Regions from separate parts of the Marinomonas algae genome, predicted to be linked through region 1. Evidence: predicted binding sites of a transcription regulator. Region 1 holds the regulator's gene; each other region holds the start of a gene.
What was found. Region 1 encodes sigma-54, which starts transcription at its own class of promoters, with help from an activator protein. Its sites were predicted from a motif close to TGGCACNNNNNTTGCTNT; they were not measured.

Region 1 (7,737 bases):
AAACATGGCAGCCGTTAACACAAAGTCCAGCGCCAAAATAGCCAATGAACCTAACACAACCGTTCGAGTGGTTGCCTTACCAATCCCTTCTGATGTGGGTACACACTCGTAACCTTGATACACCGCAATCCAAGTCACAGCGACCGAGAAACACAAGGCCTTAACAAAACCATTTATGATATCTGTATCAAAATAAACAGATTGCTGCATCAGTGACCAAAAAGCGCCATCATGAACACCTAGCCAACCAACAGAAACAACCAAACCACCAATGATACCCGTTGCAGAAAAAATTAAACTCAATAAAGGCAAACAAATCACACCAGCAATAAATCTTGGAGCAATTACCCTTCGTAGCGGGTCAACCCCCATCATCTCAAAGCTGGAAAGCTGTTCGGTTGCTTTCATCAACCCGATTTCGGCCGTTAACGAAGAACCAGCCCTCCCAGCGAACAGCAAAGCCGTCACAACAGGTGCCAACTCTCGCAATAAAGCCAATGCTAATAACTGACCAACTGCCTCTTCAGAGCCAAACTTTGCTAAAATACTGTAACCTTGAAGTGCCAACACCATACCGATAAAAGCACCAGACACAACAACAATAACAAGAGACAAAACCCCAACAGAATATAACTGTTTTATTAAGAGATTAACTGACTCATTGAAACGCACAGGCAACCTAAAAACACTTTGAGCCAAGAAAATACCCGCTCTTCCAACCGCTTCGAGCCAACTAAGAAACCACGCTCCTAAAGAAGCCACTGTTTTCATAATGCAACCTCATTAGCTAGCGCATCTTCAGGATAATGGAAAGGCACAGGTCCGTCTGGCTCACCATTCAAAAACTGTTTAACCTCTGGATCGTCAGAAGCTCGTATTTCTTCAGCCGAGCCTTCAGCAATGACTCGTCCTCCCGCCAAAATACACACATGGTCAGCAATAGAAAGCGACTCTTCGACATCATGAGAAACAAGAACAGAAGTAATATTGGCGGTATCGTTAAGTTGGCGTATGAGCTTCACCAGAACACCTTTTGATATCGGATCTTGCCCTGTAAAAGGCTCATCATACATGACTAACTCAGGATCTAACGCAATGGCGCGCGCTAAAGCAACGCGTCTAGCCATACCGCCAGACAATTCAGATGGCATTAAGCCAGCCGCCCCTCTAAGGCCAACACTGTGCAACTTATCAGCCACAATACGTTGAATTTCTGACACTGAAAGCTTGGTATGCTCTTCCATAGGAAAAGCGACATTCTCTGCTACTGACATATCGCTAAAGAGTGCACCACTTTGAAAAAGCATGCCCATCTTTTTACGAACCTTATAAAGGTCCGTTCTAGATAAAGAGTGGACATTTTCGCCATTGATCAAAATAGAGCCACTATCCGGCTCCAGTTGCGCTGCAATCAAGCGCAGCAAGGTTGTTTTGCCTGTTCCGCTCGGCCCCATTACCGCTGTAATTTTCCCTTTCGGGATGGTAAGTGAAATATCTTCATAAATAACACGACCGCCTCGGAAGAAGCTGAGATTTTTAACATCTATATAAGCATCAAGCGCTGACATACATTTTTTATCCCTACAAAATATCCCCAGATACTACCACCGCCCTTCTATAAATAAAATCAAAGCAAAGCAAATTCAATTTGTTTGTCAGGTCAAGTCTTGAATTTCAATCACAAACCTCATTAAATGGTACTCCCTGAATTTATGAGTACTTTCCACATCATGTTGCTATCTTCCATTGCGCTTATCGCAGGTTTAATTCTTTTAGTCATGAGCTCCGATAAATTCATCGAGCACTCAGCGTTAGTCGCCGAAAAACTTAACGTAAGCCCAATGGTAATAGGTATCACGTTGGTTGCTCTTGGTACTTCCGCGCCTGAGATGGTTGTTTCTGCAATTGCAGCATTTGATCAAGCCCCAGAAATTGCAGTTGGAAATGTAATTGGCTCTAACATCGCCAATATCGCTCTGGTTTTCGGAATCACTTTACTCTTTTCATCTGTTCCTATCGCAAAGGGTTTAACAACGAAAGAAGTACCCCTCGTTCTGGCCATCACCTTCCTTGCTGGTTACTTACTTTACGATCAAGCTTTGAGCGTATTAGACGGCATCCTTCTGATCTTAGCCTTCATCATAATTTTGAGTATCTTATTAAAGGGCAGCAAAGATCTTGAAAGCGAATTAAAAGACGAACTCCCAGAAGACGACGGCTCACCAGTCGTTAAATCCCTAATCATTGCCTTAATTGGTTTAGCTGTTTTAATTGGCAGTTCTAAACTCTTGGTGTGGGGAGCAATTAACATAGCAACGGCACTTGGCGTCAGTGAGCTCATCATTGGACTATCTATCGTCGCTATTGGCACCAGCTTGCCAGAGTTAGCCGCCTCAGTGAGCAGTGTAAGAAAAGGTCACCATGACATCGCCATCGGTAATATCTTAGGTTCCAATATTTTCAATTTGGCAACGGTACTGCCTTTACCTGCGTTAATTGCGCCAGGCATTATTGATGCCAACGTAACTAATCGAGATTACCCTTGGGTATTGGCTTTAACAATCGCCCTTGCGTTCGCTATTTATGTTTTCAAAAAATCTAAAACCGGCAGCATTCCACGCTGGATTGGATTACCGCTTCTTGGATCTTATTGTGTCTATCTATTTATAATTAGCTCAGGCAGTTCGATCTAATGTTTAAATTTGAAAGCACAGCTACGCCTAAAATATTATTATTCGCTATCTTATTGATTGCTGGTGTAGCTGCTTTTCTATGGCATGAAGCTTCTCCTCAAAGAAGTCTAATACCAACAGATTCTTTAAGCAGCTCTCCGGACTACTTCATTACTCAGGTAACCATCAAAGAGTTCAATCAAAATGGAGAATTAATCGAAACCCTCAATGCGAAGCAAACGCTGCATTATATTGATGACTCTAAAACACTCCTTGATTCTCCAAGCGTTGCACGAAAATCTGAGTCAGGCACTTGGAGCGCAAAAGCAAATAAAGGCATCATTCATGATGGAAGTAATGATATTCTACTCACAGACAAAGCTGAAGCCGTTAAGACATACCTTCAATCTGAAGACATAAAATTGAGCGCAGACAGCATACATTATTTAGATAAAGATCAATCACTAACAAGCCAAGGAAGTCCGATGCTAGTCTCCACACAAGGAGAAGCTTCCGCTGACAAAATTACGACCTATATCAATTCAGAAGAAGTCATCATGACAGGATCTGTAAGAGGAACATATGAAACACTTGATTAATATTAGCGCTTTGCTAATTTCAACTTTATTAAGTCAATACACTTATGCCTTACCAGACGACATAAATAAATCCATAGAAGTTCAAGCTGATGAAGCCTCTTTTAACCAAAATACTGGAGAAGCCATTTACAAAGGCAATGTCTTCATTAAGCAAGGCTCTATTGAAATACAGGCACAATATTTAAAAGTTGTAACTGATATAGAGACAAAAAAATTCAGTCGCTTAGAAGCCTTGGGGCAACCCGCAAAATTTAGCCAACAAATCGATTCAACTGGCAACACTGTTACCAGCAAAGGCAATAAAATCCATTACTCTATCACTGAATCCAAACTAGAAATTATAGGCAATGGACAGTTAAGCAAGCTAAACAACTTTATATCCGCCGACTACATCCTTTACACTATTAGTGATGGAGCCTTTAGTGCAGAAAAAAAAGGCACAGGCAGAGTATCAATGACGTTTCAACCTCCATTAGTTGAGGAAACAAATTAAATGGCCCTTCTAGAAGCTAAAAACCTAGCAAAGAGCTACAAAAAACGACAAGTAGTAAAAGATGTTTCCATCTCAGTTGAGTCAGGGCAAGCCGTTGGTTTGCTTGGCCCTAACGGCGCAGGCAAAACCACATGCTTTTATATGATAGTTGGAATGGTTGCCAATGATGCAGGCGGCATATTTATCGATGGTAAAGACATCACCAGTAACGCCATGCACACTAGAGCACAAAAAGGTATCGGCTACTTACCACAAGAAGCCTCCATTTTTAGAAAAATGTCTGTTGAAGACAATATTTTAGCGATTTTAGAAACACGCAAAGAACTCACAAAAGCCCAGAAAAAATCCAGGCTTGAAGATTTATTAGAAGAATTTCATATTACCCATATCAGAAAGAACTTAGGCATGGCCTTATCTGGTGGCGAGAGACGCCGTGTAGAAATTGCACGAGCACTAGCAATGAATCCAAAGTTCGTTCTCTTAGACGAACCCTTCGCTGGTGTTGACCCTATTTCTGTTGGCGATATCAAACTTATTATTAAACACTTACAAGAAAGCGGCATTGGCGTTCTAATCACAGATCACAATGTCAGAGAAACCTTAGACATCTGCGATAAAGCTTATATTGTGGGTAACGGATATATCATTGCTTCTGGTGATGCCAGTACAGTTATTAACAATGAACAGGTAAAAAAAGTCTATTTAGGTGACGACTTCCGCCTGTAACCCCTTATCATTACTGCAGAAAGGGAGTAGTATGCATAACTCGTTCCAATTCACTCAAATAAAAAGAGTTGCTCCATGAAGCAGTCTTTACAGTTAAAACTCGGTCAACAGCTGACCATGACACCTCAGCTACAGCAAGCGATACGTTTGTTGCAGCTTTCTACGCTGGATCTTAAACAAGAAATTCATGAATTTCTTGAGTCAAACCCTCTTCTTGAACTTGACGATGACGAACAAGGGCAAGTAGAAGCACCAGCCAGCATCGAATCCAAAAGCACACCAGAAACACCTGATGTCAATACAAGTGAAGAAGCTCGTGTTGAATCAGAATGGACAGAAAGCATTCCTGAAGAGCTCTCAATAGACAGCAACTGGGATGACACCTATCAAAGCTCTGCCGCGATCAGCGACAACAATAGCTATGAAGGTGACGGCGACTTCGAAAGCCGTAATGCGCCAGCAGAAAGCATACAAGACCACTTAATCTGGCAATTAAATTTAACTCACATGTCTGATAGAGACATTGAGATTGCATACGCAATCATTGAATGCGTACAGCCAGATGGTTACCTAAGTATTACACCAGACGATATCTGCGAGTCTCTTTCTATCGAACTAGAAGAGCTTGATATAGAAGAGGTCATGGCCGTCCAACATAGACTGCAGCGTTTTGATCCTATTGGTGTTTGCTCTACCGATCTACGAGACTGCCTCTTAGTTCAGTTAGAAGCGTTTCAAAACCATCCTTTATACAAAAGCACGCACAACTTGATTGACAATTATTTGCCACTTCTCGGTAGTCGTGACTTTGCGCAATTAAGCAGAAAAACAAAGCTCAAAGACGAAGCTCTCAAAGAAGTTGTTAGCCTAATACAGCAACTTAATCCTCGTCCAGGCTCTGTTATTGATGCAGACGATACGGACTATGTCATTCCAGATGTTTCTGTCAAAAAGCGCAATGGCAGTTGGCAAGTAGAGCTAAACAACGACGCTTTGCCGCCAGTCAAAATAAACGAAACTTATTCTGCTATGGCTAGCACCGCCTCAACACCCGAGGACGCGAGCTATATTAAGACATCATTACAAGAAGCCAAGTGGTTCATGAAAAGTCTACAAAGCCGAAATGAAACCCTTCTGAAAGTTGCCAGCTGTATTGTAAGCCGTCAAATTGACTTTTTTGAATTAGGTGAAGAAGCCATGAAACCCATGGTACTTCACGATGTAGCAGAAGAAGTCGGCATGCACGAATCAACAATATCTAGGGTGACAACTCAAAAATACATACACACACCAAAAGGTATTTTTGAACTTAAATATTTCTTCTCTAGCCATGTCAATACAGCATCTGGCGGAGAATGCTCTTCTACAGCGATACGAGCCATGATTAAAAAGCTAGTAACAGATGAGCCAGCGAAAAAACCTTTAAGCGATAATAAACTAGCGACTATTTTGGCAGACCAAGGCATACAAGTTGCCCGTCGTACTGTCGCAAAATACCGCGAGGCGATGAACATACCGCCATCCAATGAACGCAAGCGATTGATCTAAACGGACACTATTTTACCATGCCATTAAAATCATTATTGAAAGCAGAACTTGTCTTTGCAAAACAAGAGATTGTCAGCAAAAAACGCGTTCTTGAGAACTTAGCGGAAGTCGCATCTAACAAACTGCATTGCGATAACGAAGCGGTTTATGACGCTTTATTAGGCCGAGAAAAACTTGGTAGTACTGGTATAGGAAATGGTATAGCCATTCCTCATTGCCGTTTGGAGTCTGCTAATCATACGGCAATCGTTGTAATGTCATTACAAAATCCGATTGACTTTGATGCTATTGACAAAAGAGCAGTAGATTTGATCTTCGCCCTCATCGTTCCACCTCACGAGTGCGACTCTCATTTGTCGACATTGGCGCAAATTGCAGAATTAGCACAATCGCCACAATCTTTAGATAAACTAAGAACCGCTCAAACAAACGAAGAGCTATTCAATATATTTGATTCGTTAATATAGGAAACATGCATGCAAGAAGAGTCTATTACTATCATCAACAAACTTGGCTTGCATGCTAGAGCAGCAGGAAAGCTTGTTGAAACAACTTCTCGCTTCTCCTGTGATATTACCATCGAAAAAGAAGGTCGTAACGTCGACGGAAAAAGCATTATGGCAATGATGATGCTCGCTGCAGGAAAAGGCACCGAAATTCATATTAAAACCAATGGAGATGACGAAGAAGACGCTCTAAAAGCCATAATAGAACTGATCAATAATCGTTTTGGTGAAGATGAGTAACACTTTATATGTCAGAGAAAGCAACTCTAACTAATCATCTGCAGACAGTCACCGAATCTCTTGAATCCGGTGCCACCATGCAAATCCGTTATTTACTTAACGGTGCGCTACCTGCGCAGGACGTTGCTCGATTACTCGAATCCTCCCCGCCTAAAGAGCGAAAGCTTTTATGGGAGCTAATTAACTCAGAAAACCAAGGCGAAGTACTACAATACCTAAGTGAAGATATCGGCGCTCAATTCATGAAAAACATGGATACCGAGCGACTGATAGAGCTCTCGGAAAATTTCGAAAGCGATGACTTAGCCGATTTATTACAACACCTACCTGAAACCGTTGTAAAAGAAGTTCTTGCGTCCATGACAACGCAAGACAGAATGCGTGTTGAAGCTCTCTTAAGCTACTCGGAAGATTCTGCCGGTGGCTTAATGAATACAGACACAATAACAATACGTCCAAACATAACGATTGATATTGTATTTCGCTACCTAAGAAGACACGACATTCTCCCTGATATGACAGACAACCTGCTGGTTGTTAGCCGATCTGACCGCTTATTAGGCACACTTCCTCTCACAAAATTATTAGTGTCAGACACCAGCGATATCGTTCGGGATATCATGGAAACAGAATACACCGTCATTGAAGCTGAAACACCTGCCAGCGAAGTAGCGCAATTATTTGAAAAAATGGACCTTGTTTCTGCCCCTGTTATTGATGGAAAAAGCAAAAAGCTTCTAGGGCGAATCACGATCGATGACGTGGTTGATGTCATTCGAGACGAAGCAGAACACTCAATGCTAAGCATGGCTGGTCTTGATGACGACGAAGATACATTCGCCCCTATTATGAAAACAACAAGGCGCCGCGCTGTATGGCTAGGAGTCAATTTGGTGACGGCGTTTATTGCCTCTTATGTCATTGGGTTATTTCAGGATACACTAGACCAAGTT
Region 2 (7,737 bases), on a different contig from region 1:
AAAGCCGCATTATTAAAGGCAACACTTGAACCGTATTTCATCCCTGAAAGCACTTCTCTAAACACAGTGCTTCTCAACTTCCAAAAAGACCATCAACAAATGGGCGTAGTGGTGGATGAGTATGGTGATGTCCAAGGTATTGCCGCTCTAGAAGACGTACTAGAAGAAATCGTTGGCGAATTCACCCCACCGACTCAGGATGAAGAAGAGGAGATACAAACACTAGATGATGGCTCCTTCCGAATAGAAGGCTCCACTCACATCCGCGAGATCAACAAAACACTCGATTGGCACCTGCCTACTGATGGACCCAAAACACTAAACGGCCTAATCATAGAAACATTGGAATTCATCCCAGAACACCCTATCAGTTTATGGGTTGGCCACTATATGATTGAAATCCAAGAGATCGAAGACAAAATTGTGAAATACGCTAAGCTCCAACTAAAGCGATAAGGAAACATAATGAGATTTTGTTCCCAGTGCGGCCACTCAGTCAACATGGCGATACCGGCCGGAGACAACCGAATGCGGGCAATGTGCCCAAGTTGCGGGAACATAGATTATGACAACCCAAACCTTATTACAGGCACCATTCCTCTTTATGAGGGAAAAGTTCTGTTGTGTCGACGCAATATTGAGCCTCGCCTAGGGTTTTGGACTTTACCAGCTGGTTTCATGGAAAACCAAGAAACCACCAGCGAAGGCGCACTAAGAGAAACCCTAGAAGAAAGCGGCTCAGTCGCTAAATGCTTACAACTTTTTAGCATGATAAGCATCCCTCATATCAATCAGATTCACCTGTTCTATTTAGCCGAATTAGAAAAAGACGACTTCCATCCGACAGAAGAAAGCTCGGAAGTAGCACTGTTTGAATTAAAAGACATCCCTTGGAATGAGCTTGCGTTTAGCAGCGTTAGCAAAACATTAAAGCTCTTTATTCAAGACCATGAAGCTGGGCACTATGGTTTTCATGACGACGTCATTCTAGTCGATCAGCTTTGTTCAAAATAAAAAGCAAACACCCCCTACCAAAGCGCAATTTGTTCCTGAGAGTCTGGCAATAACAAAGCTGGCTGATAATCAGGGACAAGCAAATTTACCTTTTCATCCAGTCTTGCAGCTAATGTTGGCGCAGCAATATTATCGGACGAGTGAACAAACACAAACGGCTGTAATCCTTCTTTCAACCATTGAGACAATTTTAGCGCCCATTGATCTAGCCAAACCTCATTTAACGATAAGTCTGGATGACCAATAAAGCGCACAACTGGATGTTGAGCGGTAGCAACTGGATGACAAGGCACTCTTGGCTTCTTTCTCTGAGCATCAACCAAGCTTTCACAATAAGCTGGCGTGGAAAAAATAGGCCTTGAGTCCATCACTACTCGATTAACACCTGCATTCGACAACCCTGCAAGTAGCCCCTTCTCAACCACTCCTTTATCAAAGAACGACAAATGCCGAACTTCAACGGATAAAGGCACCTCTAGCTCCCACAAATCACACAGAGACAATATCTTTTTCAGCGACTCTCCAGCACAAGACGAAGGAAATTGAAGCATAGTGGGGCCTAGCTTTGACTGCAAAGGTACAAGCGATTCCATAAAACTCAACCAATCTGCAACGACTTCTCCCCAAGAACGCTCATTTAAACGATGAGTTATCTCTTGAGACACTTTAAAACAAAAGCGAAAGTCGTTATTCACCATTTCATACCAACGCTGCAACTGGGCTTGATCGACTTTTGTGTAAAAAGTACTACCGACTTCAACGGTGGGAAAAATGTCTGAATAGCGCCCTATTCTTTCAGAGGCAGGAAGCGAACTTGGATAAAGCCAGTTTGTCCACGCAGGGTGTTGCCACTGCGCCATGCCATAATAAATTCTCACGACTCTATAGATCGATATTCAATCGCCTCAATAAAATATGCTTTATCTCCTGCTGCGAGATGAATAGTCACGTCATCATTTAAATCTTTGAAACGATATCCACACCGCGTAGAACAATTAAATAAATTCTCTTTTAAGCGATTATTTCTCATATTGAATATCCAAAACATACCAGACCTTATCTCCTGATGGAGCACGAACAACAAGCTCGTCATCGACTTGCTTTCCTAGACACGCCTTGGCCATTGGGGAATCAATCGATATGTAATCATCACGACCGTAGATTTCTTCCCCTCCAACAATACGAAAACGCAATGTGTTTTCGTCATCATCCTCCAGCATAACCCATGCGCCAAAAAACACTTTCCCATCTTGCTGAGGGTGATAGTCAACTATCTGAATATCTTCTAGAACTTTACGCAGGAAACGAACTCTTCTGTCTATTTCCCGCAGGCGACGCTTATTATATTGATAATCAGCATTCTCAGACCTATCACCAAGCCCCGCAGCCCAAGTCACTATTTCAGTGATTTTCGGCCGTTCCTTCCGCCATAAAAAATTAAGCTCATCCTTGAGCTTTTGATAACCTTTACGGGTAATTAGCTTTGCTTGCACAGCTCTCTCCAAAACTCAAAACATTAAAGTTGACGCGAGAAAAATAAAATCACCTTTTATAACTTCAACATATTTACATATAACCAAACAGCCTATTTTGGTGCACACACCTCAGAAAAAACACAATGAAGCACCACACAACAACACAACACAACTGCACACCCTTCTCTTAGCGAGAAACCTCAGATAATACAAGCGATTGGCATAGTCTGTGCTTTTATAAACAACAACATTAACTCATTAATAAATTCGAACATTTTTTATACAGAGCCATTAACTACTAAACTTAAAATAGAGAAAGGATCAATAATGAAAAAATTTATTATTAAAACCGCTATTTCACTATGCGCTGCAATAAGTATCACCGGCACCGCCTTTGCTGACGCTGGAGATTCACCAACTCTAAAACGAATCATGGAAAGAGGATACGTCACTATTGGGCACCGAGAAACATCCGTCCCTTTCTCATATATCAGTGACTCGGAAGAGCCTATCGGTTATTCAATAGACCTTTGTCTCAATATTGTTGAAGCAATAAAAACAGAATTAAACAACGATAAATTAACAGTTAAATACGTACCTGTAACAGGGCAAACACGTATCCCATTAATTGCAAATGGCACTATCGACCTCGAATGTGGCTCAACCACCAACAATTTAACACGCCAAAAACAAGTAGCTTACTTATCAACAACTTTTATTACCGGAACAAAGCTCGCAAGCAAAAAAGCAACTGGCATAACTGAAATAGAAGATCTAGACGGAAAAATCATTGGTATGTCTGCTGGCACCACAAATGAAAAAGCCCTAAAAGAAGCTATTTCTAACCTTGGGATTGATGTAGAAATTGTTACAGTAAAAGATCATAGCCAAGGTTGGTTAGCACTTTCTACGGACCGAATTGACGCTTATGGTTCTGACGATGTTCTGTTATACGGCTTAATATCTAAATCACAAAATCCAAGTGACTATCACGTAACTGGACGATTCCTATCATTTGACCCATATTCCGTTATGGTACCACGCAACGACTCAACATTTGAGCGTCTGGGCCGTGTTGTAATGTCTGATTTAATGAGATCAGGAGAAATGGAAACTATATACAACAAATGGTTTGCTCCAGGACCTACAAACATCAACATGCCACTATCAGATCGCCTAAAAGGTGCATTTGATACTCAAGCCTACCCGCACTAACCATTCACTATCCATTTAAAGCTCAACCTTTCAAGTGTTAGGCTCTAGCTGCCATAGCACTTGAAAGGTTCATTATGAGGAAAATCCATGCAGTACAATTGGGACTGGGGGATTCTTTTTAGAGACCCTTATATTTGGTGGCTAGTAGACGGACTACAATGGACGTTAATGATCGCTCTCTGCGCTTGGGTTATAGCATTTTCCCTTGGCTCTATTTTAGGGATAATGAGAACCTCCACTAATCCATACTTACGCTTTATTGGCTCTGCTTACGTTGAACTATTTCGTAATGTGCCATTATTGGTTCAGCTCTTCCTTTGGTATTTTGTGTTTCCAGAACTACTCCCAGCAGATGCTGGAAGATGGGTAAAGCGAGAAATGCCCATGCCAGGCTTCACAACTACCGTATGGGCTCTAGGTTTATACACAGCCTCTAGAGTTTGTGAGCAAGTACGCTCAGGTATCGAGGCAATTGGTGTTGGCCAACGAAATGCTGGTCGAGCAATAGGGCTCTCAGAAACAAAACTATATATTCATATCCTACTGCCTAATGCATACCGGATTATCATTGCTCCTCTCACTAGTGAGTTTCTGACAATCTTCAAGAACTCATCACTTGCCCTAACAATAGGTGTAATCGAGCTCACTGCAATGACACGACAAATTGAAGAATATACATTCCAAGGATTTGAAGCTTTTACAGCCGCAACAATCATTTACAGCGTAGTTACCTTCATTGTCATGGGTATTATGCTTTACCTTGAAAAGCGCCTGTATGTTCCAGGCATGATAGCAGCGGAGAAATAGCATGGGTGATTTCGATTTTGCCGTAATATTCAATAATCTCCCATTTCTATTCGAAGGGATGAAAACAACACTCTTATTAACTGTAGCCGCTATCGTTGGAGGGATTATTATAGGAACAGCGCTTGCAATGATCCGACTAGCAAAGATACCAGTATTAAGTTGGGCTGCCGCTGCTTATGTTAATTTCTTTAGATCTCTGCCATTAATTCTTGTCATTTTCTGGTTATATTTTTTAGTTCCATTAATTTTAGGTCGCCCTGTTGGTGCATTCGCTTCAGTTCTTGTTGCGTTCATTCTATTCGAAGCAGCTTATTATTCAGAAATTATACGAGCGGGTATTTCTAGCATACGCTCAGGCCAAGTTGCTGCAGCCCGAGCCATCGGAATGACTTATTCACAAACAATGCGATTTGTTGTTCTACCTCAAGCCTTTAAGGCAATGATTCCTGTACTACTGACACAAGCAATTATCCTTTTTCAAGATACTTCATTAGTTTATGTTGTGGGATTAAAAGACTTTTTAGTAAGTGCTGAACTCATTGCTAACCGCGATCAAAAATTAATCGAAATGTTTATATTCGTGGCTGTTGTCTATTTCACAATCTGTTTTGCAGGTTCAATGCTTGTCAGCCGCTTACAAAGGAAATTATCAAGATGATCAAAATCGAAAACGTCAGCAAATGGTACGGCTCATTCAAAGTTCTGAATAATTGCACAACTTCCATATCCGAAGGTGAAGTTGTTGTGGTTTGCGGGCCATCTGGGTCAGGAAAAAGCACTTTAATCAAAACAGTTAATGGTCTAGAGCCTATTCAAGAAGGAGAGATCATTGTTGAAGACACAACCGTTTCAGATAAAAAGACTAACTTGAACCAATTACGCTCTCGTATTGGCATGGTGTTTCAAAACTTCGAATTATTCCCTCATATGAGCGTATTAGAAAACGTTAAAATTGGACAACAGAAAGTTCTTGGTCGCTCCGATAGTGAGTCTGAGCAAAAAGCAATCGAGCTATTAGAGCGCGTAGGACTAGCCAATCATGCTTCTAAATTCCCAGCTCAACTATCTGGTGGGCAACAACAGCGTGTTGCAATCGCTCGAGGTCTTGCTATGGACCCCATTGCAATGCTTTTCGATGAGCCAACCTCTGCACTTGATCCTGAAATGATAAACGATGTTCTAGATGTAATGGTGGAGCTAGCTAATGACGGCATGACTATGATGGTTGTAACCCACGAAATGGGATTCGCCAAAAAAGTAGCCGATCGAGTTGTGTTTATGGATCAAGGATCCATTGTCGAGGACGCACCAAAAGATGAGTTTTTTGGGTCACCTAGAAGTGATCGAGCACAACTATTCTTATCTAAAATCTTATCCCATTGATTAAAAGCATATGTAGGTAGAATTAAGGAAAGAAGAGATTTAAATTCAACTTACACACAAAAATGCCGCCAAGCAATCATAATCACTTGGCGGCATTTTGAAAGCAAAGAGCTTAGATATTACGACTCTTGCTTGTGAAGATGTACATCCATTTGAGGATAAGGAATACCAACACCACGCTCATCAAATGCATATTTCACTTTCTCTAAAACATCTGCACGAACAGTCCAATAATCTGCTGCATTCACCCAAGGGCGTACAACAAAGTTCACAGAACTATCAGCCAATTCAGACACTGCAATAGTGCATGCAGGGTCTTTTAAAATACGTTCATCAGCAGCGATAATTTCTTCCATGATTTGCTTAGCCAGACGAATATCTGCGTCGTAACTAATACCAATAACCAAGTCTACACGACGAGTTGCTTCACGAGAGAAGTTAACAATTGAGCCACCCATTACCGCTGAGTTCGGAATAATCACAACACGATTATCTGTTGTTTTTAAATAAGTGTGGAACAATTCAATACGATCTACCGTACCCATTTGACCAGCGCCATCAATAAAATCGCCACTTTTGAAAGGGCGTAAGATAATAATCAACACACCAGACGCGAAGTTAGATAGTGAGCCTTGCAATGCCAAGCCAACCGCTAAACCTGCGGCACCAAGAATCGCAATAAAGGAAGTGGTTTCAACGCCGACTTGACCTAATGCCATTAAAGTAATTGCAGCAAACATCAAGGCATAAAGAATACTTGACGTAAAACCCGCCACTGCTTTATCAACAGAAGACTTCAACATGCGGTTTTCACACCACTTAGCTACTTTAGAAGCAACAAATTTACCAATAAAGAATATAACTAAACCAAAAAACAGGTTAATTAACCCTTCAGTAATAAGTGGCAACCACTCGGCACCTTGATCCAGTAGATCTTGCATATCATTCATACTATTAACTCCTTCACTATATAAAACATATTAGGCTACATAAGAAACTTTATGGCGCCACTCATCCAACAATTCCTGTAGCTGCGATTTTGCCTCATCATCAAAAGCCAAACACTTTCGATTGTGCAATAAATGCGTACGTTTTACACAATATTCATCGATAAATAAACAGCTTTTTCGTAACTTTTCTAATTCCTCATCCCCTCTCAACGCCATACCTATAAAAGCATGCCACTCATGTTCTAGCAGCTCCCCCTTTATCGCTTTCGTTAAAAACTCAATACAATCTTGGGGCGAAAAAATATAATAAGGCAGTCTTGCAGGGCGTTTTACATAAAACAAAACAAGCCCCAGCAAGAGCAGACATAAAAGAGCGGCTGAGACGATAAGCTGAACTATCATTCAGAAAAGGAGTAACAACTTAAGCTTTTCTGAGCTCGTAATAAGTGCTCGGCATTATCGGCTTCGCATTTTACCATTTCATTACGGAATTTCTTTTTCGCCTCTTTAGGCAACAAATTCCATTGCTCATGGGTTGGAATATGCATTGTGCTTTCTGTCACTATGTAAAAAGCTGAAATGTCTTCATGGTCAGATAAATCAACACCCAACTGATCTAGAAGGTTTTTAATTCTAATACTGGCTTCAATCCAACCCATCTCATCCGTATTCGCTACTTTTAATAGCACCTCAATACTGTCAATACGCTTTTGACGTTCTTCAAGATAACGAGCCTCACCATCAATAATGCGCTGCTTACGCATTTTATTAAGCTTAAGCTGACGAAAAATAAACCAAAGTGAAACCGCCATAATGCCAGCAGCAACAAAAAGAAAAACAAAAAACACTGTTAAAGACATAGTAAATTTTACTCACAACCAATATATCAAGCG
Region 3 (7,737 bases), on a different contig from region 1:
ATTTCATGCCTTGGTGAGCTTTCTATATTACTTAATAAACACTATTCTAGACAGATACATTATAGATTGGTTTGTAAATAAGACTTTCGGTAGTTTAGGAGAATATAGAGTATGTCTGACTCTGATCAACCAGAACAGAACTCTTCGTCACCTGTAGGAAATGATTCTTATGAAAAAGATAAAGTCATGAATGAGCAAGGCGAAACGCAAAAGACGACGCCAGATCAAGAAGAGTTAGCAAAAGCTGCAGATCAATGGGATATGCAGAGTGCTTCTTTGGAATACCCAAACCCGCTTTTGGATTGTTTGGTTTTACTAAGTAAATATTTCCATAACCCTTATACGGCAGACAGTATTGCCGCTGGATTACCTATTACTGATAACGCAATGACGCCTGAACTGTTTCAGCGTGCGGCAAAGCGTATCGGCATCAGTACTCGTTTTGTTAAACGACCTTTAAACAAAATCCCAGACATGGTTTTGCCAGCTGTCCTGCTTTTAAAAGATAAGCAGGCTTGTGTTTTATTGGAAATTGATCGAGCTAAGAAAACGGCAAAAATTTTTCGTCCAGAATCTGGTGAAGGTGAGGTGACCCTTTCTTTAGAGGAACTGGAGTCTTCTTTTACTGGTTATAGCTTTTTTGTTCGTCCTTTGTATCAATTCGACAAGCGTTCGACAAAAGCTGATGAAACTGAGCGTAAAAAAGGACATTGGTTCTGGGGAACTATTGCAGGCTCTTGGCGCATATATCGAGATGTGTTTATTGCCTCTCTGCTCATTAATATTTTTGCTGTGGCTAGCCCGCTGTTCGTCATGAACGTTTATGATCGAGTTGTACCAAATAATGCGTTTGACACTCTTTGGGTTTTGGCAATTGGTGCTTCCGTAGTTTATCTATTTGACTTCTTGTTGCGTAGTTTGCGATCCTACTTTATTGATATTGCAGGAAAAAAATCAGATATTCTTATATCGGCTTCTATCTTTTCTCGGGTGAGTAATATCACGATGGCCTCGCGGCCTAAGTCTGTTGGTGCTTTTGCAAAGAACCTCCAAGAATTTGAAAGCATTCGTGACTTTATCACATCGGCGTCCATTACTACTTTGGTTGATATTCCTTTTATGTTTTTGATCATTGGTGTGATTTGGTTGATCGGTGGCCCTGTGGGCTACATTCCAATCATCACCATTGCTCTGATTATCTTGTATAGCTTGATTGTTCAAATTCCACTACGTCGCTCAATAGAAGAAAGTCAGAAAACGGCATCACAAAAGAATGCGGTTCTTATTGAAAGTCTTTATAACGCAGAGAGTGTAAAGCTGAATAATGCCGAGGGGGTTTTCCAGACTCAATGGGAAAACGCTGTCGGTAACATTGCTGATTGGGGAGTGAAAACTCGTCAGTTGTCTCAGTCTTGCTCCGCATTTGCCATGGTTGCCCAGCAATTGACCACAGTCATTATTGTTATTGTTGGGGTTTACCAGATTTCAGAAGGCCTAATGAGTATGGGGGCGCTAGTTGCTTCCGTTATGTTAACTGGACGGGCGCTTGGCCCTATGGCGCAAGTGGCGAGCTTGGCAACGCGTTACAATCAGGCGAAATCTGCTTTCAGTTCATTGAATGAAATTATGTCTTCACCGGTAGAAAACCCAGATGATGTTAAGTTTGTCCATCGTCCAGTATTTAAGGGTGACTTCCAGTTTGAAGCCATTAATTTTTCTTACCCTGACCAAGAGCAAGCTGCGGTTACGGACGTTAATATTAATATCCGACAAGGTGAAAAGGTCGCGATTATTGGGCGTATTGGTTCGGGTAAATCCACATTAGGTAAGTTGATGACTGGCTTGTATACACCAAGCAGTGGAGCAATACGTATTGATGGTGTAGATATTCGACAAGTAAACCCAACAGATTTGCGTCGCAACATTGGCTCTGTTTCTCAAGACGTCAATCTATTCTATGGCTCAATTAAAGACAATATTGTGATGGGTGTTCCATATATGGAAGACGATGCCATCATTCGAGCGTCCGATTTATCAGGTGTTTCCGAGTTCGCTAACCGTAAGCCAAGCGGACTAGACAGCATCGTTGGTGAGCGTGGTGCATTGCTTTCTGGGGGCCAAAGGCAAAGTATTGCGATTGCTCGAGCACTTTTGTTTGATCCGCCGATTTTGATTTTAGATGAGCCAACTGCCTCAATGGATAATACGACAGAGTCACGAATGAAGCGTCGTTTAATGGAAACGGTAAAGGACAAGACTCTTATTTTGATTACACACAAAGCCTCTATGCTGGATATGGTTGATCGCATTATTGTTATGGACAATGGTCGACTCATTGCGGATGGTCCAAAAGCACAAGTGCATGAAGCGCTCCGTCAAGGCAAGTTGAAGGTTAGTTAATAATGAGTAACAAAAATCAAATATCTCAAAATGACTTAGAGTATTTAACAGACCGTAATGCGGCTCTTATGCTTAGAACCCCTAGAGGTGGGCGCATTATTCTCTGGGTTATCTTTATCTTTATCGCAGTTGCGCTTGTTTGGGCGAATTACACCTCATTGGATGAAGTGACGGTAGGGGAGGGTACGGTTATTCCTTCGAGCCAAGTACAGCAAATCCAAAACCTTGAAGGTGGTATTCTAAAAGAGATTAATGCACAAGTTGGCCAAGTGGTGGAAAAAGGCCAAATCTTGATGACAATTGAGAATACAGAAGCACTCTCCACTTTGCGTGAACGACAAGCCGAATATATTAACTTGCAGGTTAGAGCAACTCGACTTCAAGCTGAATCTTATGGTGTTGAGCCAGAATTTGACCAAGATGCGTTAGAACAATATCCCTTAGTTGTCACGCGAGAACTGGATTTATATAAGAACAAAATAGAGTCGTTGCGAACGAATCAGGTGAGTTTTCAGCAGCAAATAGAGCAAAAGAAACAAGAAATAGTTGAATTGCAAGCGAAGCTAGACAACTTAAGACAAAGTTATGCCTTTTCAAAGGAAGAGTTAGATTTGACTCGCCCTGCGTTTGAGCAAGGTGCCGTTTCTAGAGTGGAATTGCTTCAACTTGAAAGGGAAGTGAATCAGCTTAAAGGGGATTTAGAAGCAACGGAGTTGGCTATTCCTCGAGCGGGTTCTGCACTTAAAGAAGCACAAAGTAAATTAGCGGAAAGTGATGCACAGTTTAGAACGGAAGCACAAGAAGAGTTAACTAGTGTACGAAGCAAGTTGGATCAATTAAGAGAAAACACTGTATCACTTGAGGATAAGGTATCGAGAACTCAGGTACGATCACCAGTTAAAGGGATTGTAAAACAAATCCAAACCAATACGGTTGGTGGTGTTATTAAGCCGGGCGTCAATATGATGGAGATTGTTCCAATTGAAGATTCTCTATTGATTGAGGCGAAGGTTCGACCAGAAAATATTGGTTTCATTCAACCTGGATTTAATGCGGTTGTTAAGCTTTCTGCTTATGACTTCGCTATTTTTGGTGGCTTAAATGGTGTGGTTGAAAACATCAGTGCGGATACAATTTTGGATGAAGAAGGAAACAGTTTTTACCTTGTTCGCGTGAGAACAGATAAAAACTATTTAGGAAGCGATGATTCAAAACTCTCTATTATTCCAGGTATGCAATCTACCGTAGACATTATTACGGGTAAGAAGACCTTACTTGATTACCTATTGAAACCAATATTGAAAGCCAAGAATAACGCCCTTAGAGAAAGATAATTACAAAAATAGAATTTGTAATTCTTAAGCTGTAACAAATGTTAACAATGGCAATGCTTTCTACTGGTTAGAATCATTTTAGTTGGAACTGATAACACAACGAGATCTGCTTTGAAAATATTATGTTGGAATACAGATGACGCCGTATGGACACATTGGAATCAAATAGTTAATACCAATGTAGATTTATTTCGAGTTAAAAGCGGAGAAGAAGTTCGTCGATCATTACAAAGCCTATCCACAGATTTTCATTATTGCTTTATTTACTTAGCAGATGATGGGTTTGCGAAAAATGTAGAGGATGTTGTTGCTTTGCGTGCAGAGTTTCCACATCAGAAAGTCATTGTTTTTCCTAATCAATCGAGCCAAGCGGCCGCATTAAGGCTTTTTTCTGTTGGTGTTAGTGGTCAGTGCGCTCCTTATATTGGTGAAGAACAATTGTCTCTGGTTTTGTCGGTTGTTGATTCAGGAGAAATTTGGGGTGGAAAAGCTTTCATTCAACAATTGATTTCACAGTCTGCTGTCAATGCTGTTTATGAAAGTGAGCTTGAGGGGCTATCTGATAGAGAGTTAAGTGTGACGCAATTAGTTGCTCAAGGATTGTCAAATAGAGATATAGCAAATGAGATGGGGATTACAGAACGAACAGTAAAAGCTCATTTGACATCTATCTTCAAAAAAACCAATACAAAAGACAGATTAGCCTTGGCTTTACTGGCTCAAAACCAATAACAGTGCACCCCAATTTGGAACTTTAGCTTAATCTCTCTGCACCAAATTGGGTCTTTTATTTTCTTTAGATTTCTATTTCTCCCTTTATTTTTTATATATCCCTGTTAATACAGGGATTTTATGAAATATTGTCTTTCTTTTCAGGCTTTAAAATGGCGCATATCTTGCAGTATATAAAAGTATATTTTTATATTTTTTAAGAGAGTGCACTATGTCTGCGCCCCCAGAGAAAGAGTTAACTGTCATGCTTGTTGATAATGAGCCTGCCCGAGCAGCCATTGTAGAGCAAGCAATGACAGACAGTGGCTATCGTGTCATTAGGCGTCTTGAAAATGCCAAAAACCTAACGGAAGCCGTTAATCAATATCAACCTGATATGGTTATTATTGATATTGAATCTCCTGATCGAGATATATTGGAAAATATGTCTCGCCTTACTCAAGATAATCCTCGCCCAATTGTTATGTTTGCCGAAGAAGATGACTCTCGACATGTTGAGGCAGCCATCAGAGCTGGTGTCAGTGCATATGTAGTTGATGGTGTTAATAGCGGAAGTGTCAAAGCACTGTTGCAAGTTGCTATTGCGAGGTTTCGTGAATTTCACGCCTTAAGGTCGGAATTGGAAACAGTCAAAAGCCAATTAGAAGACAGAAAACTTATTGATAAAGCGAAAGGTTTAATTATGAAACATCAGCAATGTGATGAACCCGCCGCCTACAAAGCATTAAGAAAGTTAGCCATGGACCGCAGCCAACGTATGACAGATGTCGCACGTAACATTATATCGGTAATGGAACTCATGGGAGGTGCAAAGTGAGTCAAAAACAAGAGAATACGACACCTTTGCATAACGGGACTGTTCGTATTGGATTTATTCCATTAATAGATTGCGCTCCTTTTGTTATCGCAAAAGAGAAGGGCTTTTTCGCTTCGGAGAGTGTCGATGTGGAGCTCTCTAAAGAGGCATCTTGGGCGAGTATTCGTGACAAAGTAGCGTTTAATGTACTTGATGGTGCTCATATGTTGGCTTCTATGCCGATAGCAGCCACGTTAGGAATAGGTACCATCAAAAAAGCGATGCAAACCAGCTTTACTGTAAGCCATAACGGAAATGGTATCACCATTGGTAATGCTCTTTATGATCAGCTTCAGCATTATTCTGGGTCAGCTGCAGATATTCGTACGGGGGCGGCGCTCAAAAAACTGATCGATAATCGAGATAGGCAAGATGCGCCTCTGCGTTTTGCGATTGTGTACCCTTATTCATCACATAATTATCAATTACGAGATTGGTTGAGCCGTGTGGGCATTAATCCAGATGAAGATGTACAAATTACTGTTGTGCCGCCAGTAAAAATGCTCGACGCACTTAAGTCTGGTGAGATAGATGGTTATTGTGTGGGTGAGCCTTGGAATAGCCTTGCTGTTGAACAGGGCGTAGGCCATATGTTGGTTACAGGCTATGAAATTTGGGGAAGTACGCCGGAAAAAGTGTTTGGTGTAAATTCCTTGTGGGCGGAGCAGAATGAATCAGCCCATTTAGCCATTATTAGAGCGTTAGAAAAGGCATGTGCTTGGGTGGATCAAGCGGAAAATCAAACCGAGCTATTAGAGATATTAAGTCATCCGGATTATTTAAACAGTACTGTTGAACAATTGGTTTACGGCTTTAGTGCGATTAAGCCCAAAGGTCAGTTCGATTGGCCGATGGAGGCTTATCAGCGCTTTTCTGGAAGTGAGATTAATAAGCCATTACCAAATTACGCGTTGTGGGTGATGGCGCAAATGCACCGTTGGCAGCAACTAGAAGAGGTTCCTTCATTGAATGAAGTGGCTGAGCAGGTGTATCGCAAAGACCTTTATTATAAAGCGTTAAGACTTGATGTAGAGAAAGATGATTCTTGGCGTTTAAGCTCTTCAGCAGAGTCCAATTGGTTAGAAGCTGTATCGACAGGAAATGTTTCTTTGCACCCGGAAGGTATTTTGAAAGGCTTTAGTGAATAACGTGTCTTTTTATGGTGCGTAGTGCGTAAGAAATGAGCACGGTTTAGTGATTTTTTTATTAAAAGCTGCATGTTTTTCGCTTTAATTCTTTAAAAAGCATTGTGTATCAATAGTTTGTGTTTTTTGGCATATAAAGTGCTTTCTATTTATATATCAAGTTTTAATAAAATTTTGGTGAAGTTGGCAACGATGCCTAACTGTCACCCACATTATTAGCAGTTCAATGTAGAGCTGTTTATGAATGGCAAAGGCGCCTGTGGACACATTAATTGTGATTCGCATGCGCCTTTTTTGTTTTTTTTACGTTTCTCAAGTGGAGCATAGTTATGAGTATGAGATCTTTGAAAACGGTTTTATCTTTGCCGGAATTAGTACGTTCAACTAAGAAAGCCAGTGTTTCTTTATTGGTTGGATCTGCACTTTTGTCTGGGGTTGCTCATGCTGAGCTTGGTTACCCAGAAAAAGAAGAGCTGAAGTTTGGTTTTATTAAATTAACCGATATGGCTCCATTAGCAATTGCATATGAAAAAGGCTATTTCGAAGATGAAGGTTTGTATGTCACGTTAGAAGCACAAGCAAACTGGAAAGTACTATTAGACCGAGTGATTGATGGTCAGTTGGATGGTGCTCATATGTTGGCGGGTCAGCCTTTGGGCGCGACGATTGGTTACGGAACCGAAGCTCACATCGTGACGGCTTTCAGTATGGATTTGAATGGTAACGGCATCACAGTTTCCAATGATGTTTGGGCTGAGATGAAAAAGAACATTCCAAATGGCCCTGATGGAAAGCCTGTTCACCCAATTAGTGCCAGTGCTCTAAAACCTGTTATCGATGGTTATAAAGCAGAAGGCAAACCTTTCAAAATGGGAATGGTGTTTCCTGTCTCTACTCACAACTATGAATTACGTTATTGGCTAGCAGCTGGTGGTATTCACCCTGGTTACTATGCGCCAGCGAAAGGCGATACAAGTGGTCAGATTGATGCAGATGCCTTGTTGTCAGTAACACCGCCACCGCAGATGCCAGCAACAATGGAAGCTGGAACCATTCACGGTTACTGCGTGGGTGAACCTTGGAACCAGCAAGCAGTATTTAAAGGTATTGGTGTTCCAGTTATTACCGATTACGAAATCTGGAAAAACAACCCAGAGAAAGTATTTGGTGTGAGTGGTGATTGGGCAGAAGAGTATCCAAATACACACATTCGTGTTGTAAAAGCCATGATCCGTGCAGCGAAATGGTTGGATGAAAATAACAATGCTAA
Region 4 (7,737 bases), on a different contig from region 1:
ATCCAAATGGCGAGGTTCTAATGTTCCTTTGGAGATTAGCGTGGGAGACGTTGATAGTTTGAGCGTAGGCTGAGCTATATAATTTCTTGGATGCTTGGTGATCAAATCTGCAAATAATGCTTGCTCTTTTTTCGTTGAGTGTGGGCCAACTAGCATGCCGTAACCACCAGATTCATTCGCAGGTTTTACTACTAATTTATCCAGATTTTCCAACACATAAGCACGTTGTTCTGGATCATCGCACAGGAAGGTTTCAACGTTTTTCAGAATTGGTTCTTCGTTTAGATAGTAACGAATAATCTCTGGAACATAAGCATAGACAACCTTGTCATCGGCTACGCCCGCACCGGGTGCATTGGCAAGAGCCACATTGCCTTTACGCCATGCGCGCATGAGCCCAGCGACACCCAAAACAGATTCTGGATCGAAGGCTTCAGGGTCAATGAAGAGGTCGTCGATACGACGGTAAATTACATCGACACGTTCTGGGCCATCAATGGTTTTCATGTAAACACAGTCATCGCTGTCGACAAACAAGTCGCTGCCTTCCACCAATTCTGCCCCCATTTGCTGAGCAAGAAAGGCGTGTTCGAAATAGGCTGAGTTATATATGCCGGGTGTTAAAACCACGATTTCTGGATTCTCAATGTCTCTAGGGGACAAAGACACCAAGGTATCAAATAATTGAGAGGTGTATGAGTCGACCGGTAGTATGGATTCGTTCTCGAATAATTCCGGTAATACACGTTTAGTGATGGCACGGTTTTCTAGCATGTAAGATACACCAGATGGGACGCGTAGGTTGTCTTCTAAAACAAAGAAATCACCATTTTCATCGCGAACTAAATCCGTGCCACAAATATGCGCCCAAACACCGTAAGCAGGTGATACGCCGACACATTCTGGTCTGAAGTTTTTGGAGTCTTTGATGATGTGTTCTGGGATGATGCCGTCTTTGATGACGTTTTGGTCGTGGTAGAGATCGTCGATGAAGAGGTTGAGTGCTTTGAGACGTTGTTTTAGTCCCGCTTCTGCTATTTTCCAGTCTGATGCTTTTATGGTTCGGGGGACAATATCAAAGGGCCATGCTCTATCTATGTTGCCTTCTTCTGTGTACACCGTGAAGCTAATGCCCATTTCTTGTATGGTGGCTTCGGCTGTTGTTCGCCTCTTTTCTAGTTCTTCTTCAGATAAGCTGTCTAAATAGCCTAAAAGTTGTTTTGCTGGTGATCTTGGTGTTCCATCTTTATCAATTAATTCATCAAAAAAATCTGATGATTGGTATTGGCTTGTTAGTGTTTCCATGTATACCTCGTTCTCTACATTATCCTGGAGGCGTGTGCTTTAATTTTGCACATGTCGGTGTACTTTTTTTGTGCGCCCGCCCCATCTTTGGGAGACGTCTTTGCTGTACAAGGTTAGACCAAGGATGGTCAAAGTATCGCTTTTATTCAATTAACATAATGACGACGCATTATTAACAATATTCAAAGCAAGGATCGCGCCATACTGTTTGTCTGTATAATGGCGAAAAATGGTTTTTCGTTTCATGATCTAGGTCTGTTTTACAGCGAAATAAATTCATTATCATGGTGCGCTTGTTCAGTTGACGCTGTTATCGCGCATTAAGAGAGGGAAGATAAGTGAGCCAAGTTAGTCGCATTATAATCGTCGGTGCTGGAATCGGTGGCTTAAGCGCTGCATTAGCGTTTGCGAAGCAGAATATCCACGTCACGGTTTTGGAACAGGCTGAGTGCTTTGGCGAGGTGGGAGCTGGATTACAGATAAGCCCAAATGCGTTAAAAGTATTGCGACACTTGGGGTTGGAAACCGAATTGAGCCAATATGCCTTTACGCCACAGCATGCTTCAATGCGTGACTATAAAACGGGTGATTACTATCTAAAAGTTCCTTTAGCGGATCAGGCCATTCATCGTTATGGTGCTCCTTATTGGCATTTGCATAGAGCAGACTTACATCGTGTATTAGTAAATGGTTGCAAGGCAGCAGGTGTTGAGTTCATCTTAAGTGCCAATATGACTCATTACGCTGAGACAGCAGAAAAGAGCGTTCAGGCTACTTTAGATGATGGTCGTACGTTGGCTGCGGATTTATTGGTAGGCGCAGACGGGATTCACTCCACTGTACGAGAACAAATGTTAGGTCATGAAAAAGCGACTTTCATGGGGCAAGTCGCGTGGCGCGGGATTGTTCCGGTCAGTGAGTTGAAGGTGAAAGTTCAGCCTGATGCGTGTGTTTGGGTTGGTCCGAATCGCCATTTCGTTAGCTATTATTTGCGTGGTGGTGAATATGTGAATTTTGTCGCAGTAGAAGAACGTGATGATTGGACTTCTGAATCATGGCGCGAGGAGGGGAATGTCGCAGAGCTTAAGCAAAGCTTTTCTGATTGGCATCCTGAAGTGACAGAGATTTTGTCTGCAGCAAGCAATAGCTTTTTATGGGCATTAAATGGTCGAGATGAGCTGCCTACTTGGCATCAAGGGCGTGTGGCATTACTCGGAGATGCTTGCCACCCTATGTTGCCTTTTATGGCGCAAGGGGCTGCTATGGCAATTGAAGATGCTTATGTTCTGGTGAAATGTGTTGCAGACCACAGGCTTTCTGATGCATTGATCGAGTATGAGAAAATCCGTAAACCACGAGCGACCAAGATTCAAAAAATGTCCAAAGCCAATGCGGGCTTGTATCACATGCACGGTGGACTTGTTGGGAAAATGAAACTTAAGGCGTTAAAAGCTGCTTCTCAATTTGCACCAGACCTCATCCAGTCAAAGTTAGATCCCGTTTATGGTTATGATGTTAATCAATTATAAAAAACATGTTTATTACTGTTTGATCAAATTTTTCTTTTAAAACAATCTGGAAACCTCAGACTTTACGGCTTTTAAATTTCCTTTTGCCAGCCATTGCTTTGGCTATTCTGTTGGGCAAAGGCAATTTAAATCAGAGTATTGAAACCTTCATATCTTGAATGTGAGAAGCTGAGTGGGCTTTTTATTCGCTTTCTTTTTCTTTCCTGTTTTTATTTCTCTTCTTATTGTTAAACTCACCGGCTTTTACCTCAGAGCGTTATTGATTACTAAGGAATTAGAGTGAGACAAGATTCTGGTTTTAAAGCTGAATGGATATTGGTTTTAGTGACGGTTTTGGCTGCTTTTGGATGGATTTTTTCCAAAGAGGCGTTAGCAGGATTGCCACCTTTGTTTTTTATGGGTGCTCGTTTTCTGATAGCGGGTTTTGTTCTGTTTCTTGTTGGGCAAAAATACTTTCGTGTTATTCAGTGGGGAGACGTCAAGCAAGCGATTATGATCGGTGCTGTGATGGGCGTTGCAATGATGAGCTGGATAACAGGTTTGGATAAAGGAACGAACCTTGGCGTTGGGGCTTTTATTACCTGTCTTGGCGTAGTGTTTGTGCCGATTATCGGTCGTTTAGTATTTGGTGTTCGTCCCCCTTTGAGTATTTGGGTTGCTTTACCAGTGGCTGTTGTTGGGTTGGCGTTTTTAGCGCTAAGCAATGGTTTGAGTTTTGAAGTGGCGCATTTATATTTCCTTGGAACGGCAATTGGTATCGCTTTTCAGCTAAACCTTCTGTCACGCTTTCTCGTTCGTATGCATGTTTTGGTGCTGACCAGTATTCAATTAAGTGCAGCGGGCGTTCTGTTGCTTTGCGTATCATTTTTGACAGAGAGCCTACCTCAGAGTGTTGAGCTAGAAGTTGTTGGATGGTTTTTCGCCAGTACATTAATTGCAACAAGTTTGCGTTATTTATTACAAACTTATGGTTTGAGTTTGACGCCTGTTAGTCACGGTGCCGTCATTATGAATTTGGAGCCTGTTTGGGCTGCGATTTTTGCTGTGCTTTGGTTTGATGAAGTAATGACAATCGGTCAGGTATTCGGGTGCTTTTTAATATTTGTTGCCATGTTGGTAAGCCGTTGGTCACAAATAAAAGGGATATTTAAGAAGCATTAATACCTTATATTAAAAAGAGTCTATTTCTCCTAAATTAATTAAAAGCTGTTTATATTGCGAGGTTGTTGGTGGTTGAATAATGGAAGAAAAAGGGAAGTTTGGCGTTTTGTTATTCAGTGGCATTAATCATGCAAAAACTTAAATCATATTAAATGCAGTAAAGTGGTCGATTTACATTCATTTACACGTTTCATCCTACATTATGGGTATGGCTATACATTATAGTTATGCCAACGATTTTTTAATTTAAAAGGAACTCAAATCAATGCTCACAAAATCAAAATACGCTTCGGGTTTTCTACTGTTAGCGCTTTTAGCGGGGTGTCAAGAAGAAGTAAAGACAGCTCCTGTGGCTCAGGCAGCTCCAAAGGTTGAAGTTGGGGTTGTAGTGATTGAACCACAACGTGTTGAATTGAAAGCTGAACTACCAGGCAGAACAACAGCAAGTTTAACCGCTGAAATTCGCCCTCAAGTAGGCGGTTTGGTTAAGCAGAGATTGTTTGATGAAGGTCAGCAAGTGAGTGCTGGCGATGTCCTTTATTTAATTGATGATTCCACTTATGTGTCTTCTTATAAGCAAGCGCAAGCGGACTTAGAGTCTGCGAACGCGACTTTGGTTTCTGCAAAGCAAACAGACGAACGTTATGCGCAGTTGCGTAAGCAAAATAACGTTTCTCAGTCTGACAGTGATGATGCTCATGTTGCTTACCTTGAAGCGGTTGCAAGCCAAAAGAAAGCAGAAGCGGCACTTGAGAGCGCTAAGATCAACTTAGAGCACACTAAAATCACCTCTCCGATTGATGGTCGCATTGGGATTTCTGAAGTGACGGTGGGGGCTTTGGTAACTGCGAGCCAGACAACGGCTCTGACAACCGTTCGTTCACTTGACCCTATTTATGTGGATTTATCACAAAGTAGTTTGGATCAGTTGAAGCAGCGTTCTTTGTTGCACACTGAAAGCCAGTTTGAAATCGGTAGCGATAAAGTGTCGCTTACTTTAGAAGATGGCACGACTTACATGTACGACGGCGAGCTGAAAGCTCGTGAAGTGAGTGTTGATGAGTCTACAGGTAGTGTTACGTTGCGAGCTGAGTTTCCAAATCCGGACAATCTATTGTTACCTGGTATGTTTGTACGTGGTGAAATCCATGAAGCGACAGACAGCAATGGTTTATTGATCCCACAAAAAGGTGTGTCTAGAGACGTTAAAGGAAAACCTTATGCCTACGTTGTGAACTCAAGTAATGTCGTAGAAAAACACATGCTGGAAATTAACCGAGCAATTGGTAACCAATGGCTTGTGACTTCCGGTGTGAGTGCTAACGATAAAGTCATTGTTCAAGGCAGTACGAAGGTGAGAACAGGCAGTGAAGTGAATCCTGTTGAAGTAATATTTGATTCGGCAACTGGCTCGTTCTCAGATAAAACTGACGCTACAGCGTCTGCAAACTAAGGAGTGTTGCAATGCTAGCTCAGTTTTTTATTAATCGACCCGTTTTTGCGTGGGTTATTTCCATCGCCATCATGCTGGCCGGTTTAGGTTCGATAACGACTTTGCCGATTTCTCAGTATCCTGATGTTGCGCCGCCTTCGGTGAGTATTTCTGCTAACTATACTGGTGCTTCGGCAGAGACGGTTGAAAACAGTGTGACGCAAATTTTAGAACAACAGCTAACTGGCTTAGATGGCTTGTTGTACTTTTCTTCTTCCAGTACATCGGCGGGTAGCTCAAGTATTACGGTGACCTTTGAACAAGGTACGGATGCGGATATTGCTCAAGTACAGGTGCAGAATAAAATCCAGCAAGTAACATCTAGCTTGCCAGAGTCCGTGCAGAACAGCGGTGTAACTGTGACTAAGTCGAATTCCGACTTTCTTTTGGTGGCGGCTATTTACGACGAAACAGACACAGATTCTGCTTACGATATTTCTGATTTTTTAACATCAAGCATTGAAGACGCTGTCGCCCGTGTAGACGGTGTTGGTAGCATACGTGTCTTTGGTTCTGAATATTCCATGAGAGTCTGGATGGACCCTCTGAAGCTTGCTTCATACAACTTGATGCCATCGGATATCTCTTCAGCTATCAGTTCTCAGAATACTCAAGTAGCTGCAGGTAGTATTGGTTCTTATCCTGTTATCAATGGCCAAGAGTTGAACGCTACTGTGACAGCGCAATCCAAGCTGCAAACAGTGGAAGAGTTCGAAAACATCATATTGGCGTATGACGACAGTGGTGCGACAGTGCGCTTGAGTGATGTAGCGAAGGTTGAGATTGGCAGTGAGTCTTATGACAACATTGGTCGCTTAAATGGCCATCCTGCTTCTGGTCTTGCTGTGATGCTGTCTTCAGGGGCGAATGCCTTGTCTACTTCGGAAGGCGTTAAAGCTGTTCTTTCGCAGATGCAAGCTGATTTTCCAGATGGTTATAAATTAGCTTATCCAGTAGATAACACTTCGTTCATTAAAATCTCCATTGAAGAGGTGGTAAAAACATTATTTGAAGCCATCGCTTTGGTGGTCATTGTTATGTTTATTTTCCTTCAAAACTGGCGCGCGACCTTGATTCCTGCAATCGCTGTTCCTGTGGTTTTGTTAGGTGTTTTTGGTGTTTTAGATGTATTCGGTTTCTCGATTAATACCTTAACCATGTTTGGTATTGTATTGTCCATTGGTCTGCTGGTGGACGATGCCATCGTTGTGGTAGAAAACGTCGAGCGGGTGATGGCCGAAGAAAATCTATCTCCTAAAGAAGCAACGAAAAAATCCATGAAGGAAATTACCAGTGCCTTGATCGGTATTGCGGTCGTTTTGTCTGCGGTATTTTTACCTATGGCTTTCTTCAGTGGTTCTGCTGGTGTGATTTATCGCCAATTCTCTGTGACTATTGTTGCGGCAATGACACTTTCAGTCATTGTTGCGCTGACATTAACGCCCGCTTTGTGTGCGACTTTATTAAAGCCGAATCATGAAGCGTCTAAGAAAGGTTTGTCTGGTTGGTTTAACCGAAACTTCGACCGTGCAACGGATTCTTACTCGAATCGTGTTTCTCGCTTGATTAGACAGCCAATCCGTTGGTTCCTTGGGTACGGGATTATTGTTGGGGCATTAAGTTATTTGATGACGAACTTGCCAACAGGCTTCCTGCCTACGGAAGACCAAGGTCGAGTGATTGTGATGGTGTCTTTGCCTGAAGGTGCGTCTCTTGCTCGTACGAACGAAGTTATGAGAAAAGTAGAAGATCATTTCTTAGTGGCAGAAAAAGATAACGTAAGTAACTTGTTTACAGTGTCTGGTTTTAACTTTATGGGTACTGGGCAAAATGCTGGTTTGGCGTTTGTAGCCTTAAAAGATTGGGATCTTCGAACCGAGCCTCAACAAAGTGCTGGTGCCATTGTTGGCCGCTCTTATGGTGCTTTTGCTAGTATCCGAGATGCTCAGATTTTCTCTTTGATTCCACCTTCTATTCGCGGATTAGGTCAAACTAATGGCTTCACATTCCAGTTGTTAGCTTCTGGCAATACCGATCGTGAAACTTTAAAAGAAATGCGTGATCAGTTGTTGGTTGATGCCCGCACGAGTCCTTTATTGTCTGGTGTGCGTTTGGGTAGTATCACTGAAGCACCACAGCTTCATATAGATATTGACCAAGAAAAAGCGTCTGCTTTGGGCTTATCTATGTCTGACATAACGTCTACTTTGAGTAGTGCTTGGGCGAGTAGTTATGTGAATGACTTTATTG

Region 2: ACMUMQ_RS07580 (amino acid ABC transporter substrate-binding protein) is a predicted target of sigma-54. The motif match lies at 2,708-2,725, and genes of this name have one in related genera.
Region 3: ACMUMQ_RS00420 (ANTAR domain-containing response regulator) is a predicted target of sigma-54. The motif match lies at 4,620-4,637, and genes of this name have one in related genera.
Region 4: ACMUMQ_RS03480 (circularly permuted type 2 ATP-grasp protein) is a predicted target of sigma-54. The motif match lies at 1,490-1,507, and genes of this name have one in related genera.

What each region holds. Positions count from the first base shown of each region.
Region 1 is NZ_JBLIXK010000006.1:170,374-178,110, forward strand. Features, by position in the region: gene mlaE (lipid asymmetry maintenance ABC transporter permease subunit MlaE) at 1-771, opposite strand, end outside; gene ACMUMQ_RS10585 (ABC transporter ATP-binding protein) at 768-1,568, opposite strand; gene ACMUMQ_RS10590 (calcium/sodium antiporter) at 1,713-2,693, shown strand; gene lptC (LPS export ABC transporter periplasmic protein LptC) at 2,693-3,271, shown strand; gene lptA (lipopolysaccharide transport periplasmic protein LptA) at 3,255-3,764, shown strand; gene lptB (LPS export ABC transporter ATP-binding protein) at 3,765-4,490, shown strand; gene ACMUMQ_RS10610 (RNA polymerase factor sigma-54) at 4,566-6,038, shown strand; gene ptsN (PTS IIA-like nitrogen regulatory protein PtsN) at 6,056-6,505, shown strand; gene ACMUMQ_RS10620 (HPr family phosphocarrier protein) at 6,515-6,784, shown strand; gene mgtE (magnesium transporter) at 6,793-7,737, shown strand, end outside.
Region 2 is NZ_JBLIXK010000003.1:267,160-274,896, reverse strand. Features, by position in the region: gene ACMUMQ_RS07600 (HlyC/CorC family transporter) at 1-456, shown strand, start outside; gene ACMUMQ_RS07595 (NUDIX hydrolase) at 466-1,014, shown strand; gene ACMUMQ_RS07590 (DUF72 domain-containing protein) at 1,029-1,874, opposite strand; gene greB (transcription elongation factor GreB) at 2,034-2,507, opposite strand; gene ACMUMQ_RS07580 (amino acid ABC transporter substrate-binding protein) at 2,817-3,704, shown strand; gene ACMUMQ_RS07575 (amino acid ABC transporter permease) at 3,792-4,511, shown strand; gene ACMUMQ_RS07570 (amino acid ABC transporter permease) at 4,513-5,169, shown strand; gene ACMUMQ_RS07565 (amino acid ABC transporter ATP-binding protein) at 5,166-5,894, shown strand; gene ACMUMQ_RS07560 (mechanosensitive ion channel family protein) at 6,014-6,844, opposite strand; gene ACMUMQ_RS07555 (hypothetical protein) at 6,875-7,186, opposite strand; gene ACMUMQ_RS07550 (DUF2489 domain-containing protein) at 7,243-7,704, opposite strand.
Region 3 is NZ_JBLIXK010000001.1:96,348-104,084, reverse strand. Features, by position in the region: gene ACMUMQ_RS00435 (type I secretion system permease/ATPase) at 112-2,400, shown strand; gene ACMUMQ_RS00430 (HlyD family type I secretion periplasmic adaptor subunit) at 2,403-3,734, shown strand; gene ACMUMQ_RS00425 (helix-turn-helix transcriptional regulator) at 3,846-4,466, shown strand; gene ACMUMQ_RS00420 (ANTAR domain-containing response regulator) at 4,678-5,283, shown strand; gene ACMUMQ_RS00415 (CmpA/NrtA family ABC transporter substrate-binding protein) at 5,280-6,470, shown strand; gene ACMUMQ_RS00410 (CmpA/NrtA family ABC transporter substrate-binding protein) at 6,797-7,737, shown strand, end outside.
Region 4 is NZ_JBLIXK010000001.1:731,637-739,373, reverse strand. Features, by position in the region: gene ACMUMQ_RS03480 (circularly permuted type 2 ATP-grasp protein) at 1-1,305, opposite strand, end outside; gene ACMUMQ_RS03475 (FAD-dependent monooxygenase) at 1,644-2,834, shown strand; gene ACMUMQ_RS03470 (DMT family transporter) at 3,114-3,995, shown strand; gene ACMUMQ_RS03465 (efflux RND transporter periplasmic adaptor subunit) at 4,261-5,448, shown strand; gene ACMUMQ_RS03460 (efflux RND transporter permease subunit) at 5,460-7,737, shown strand, end outside.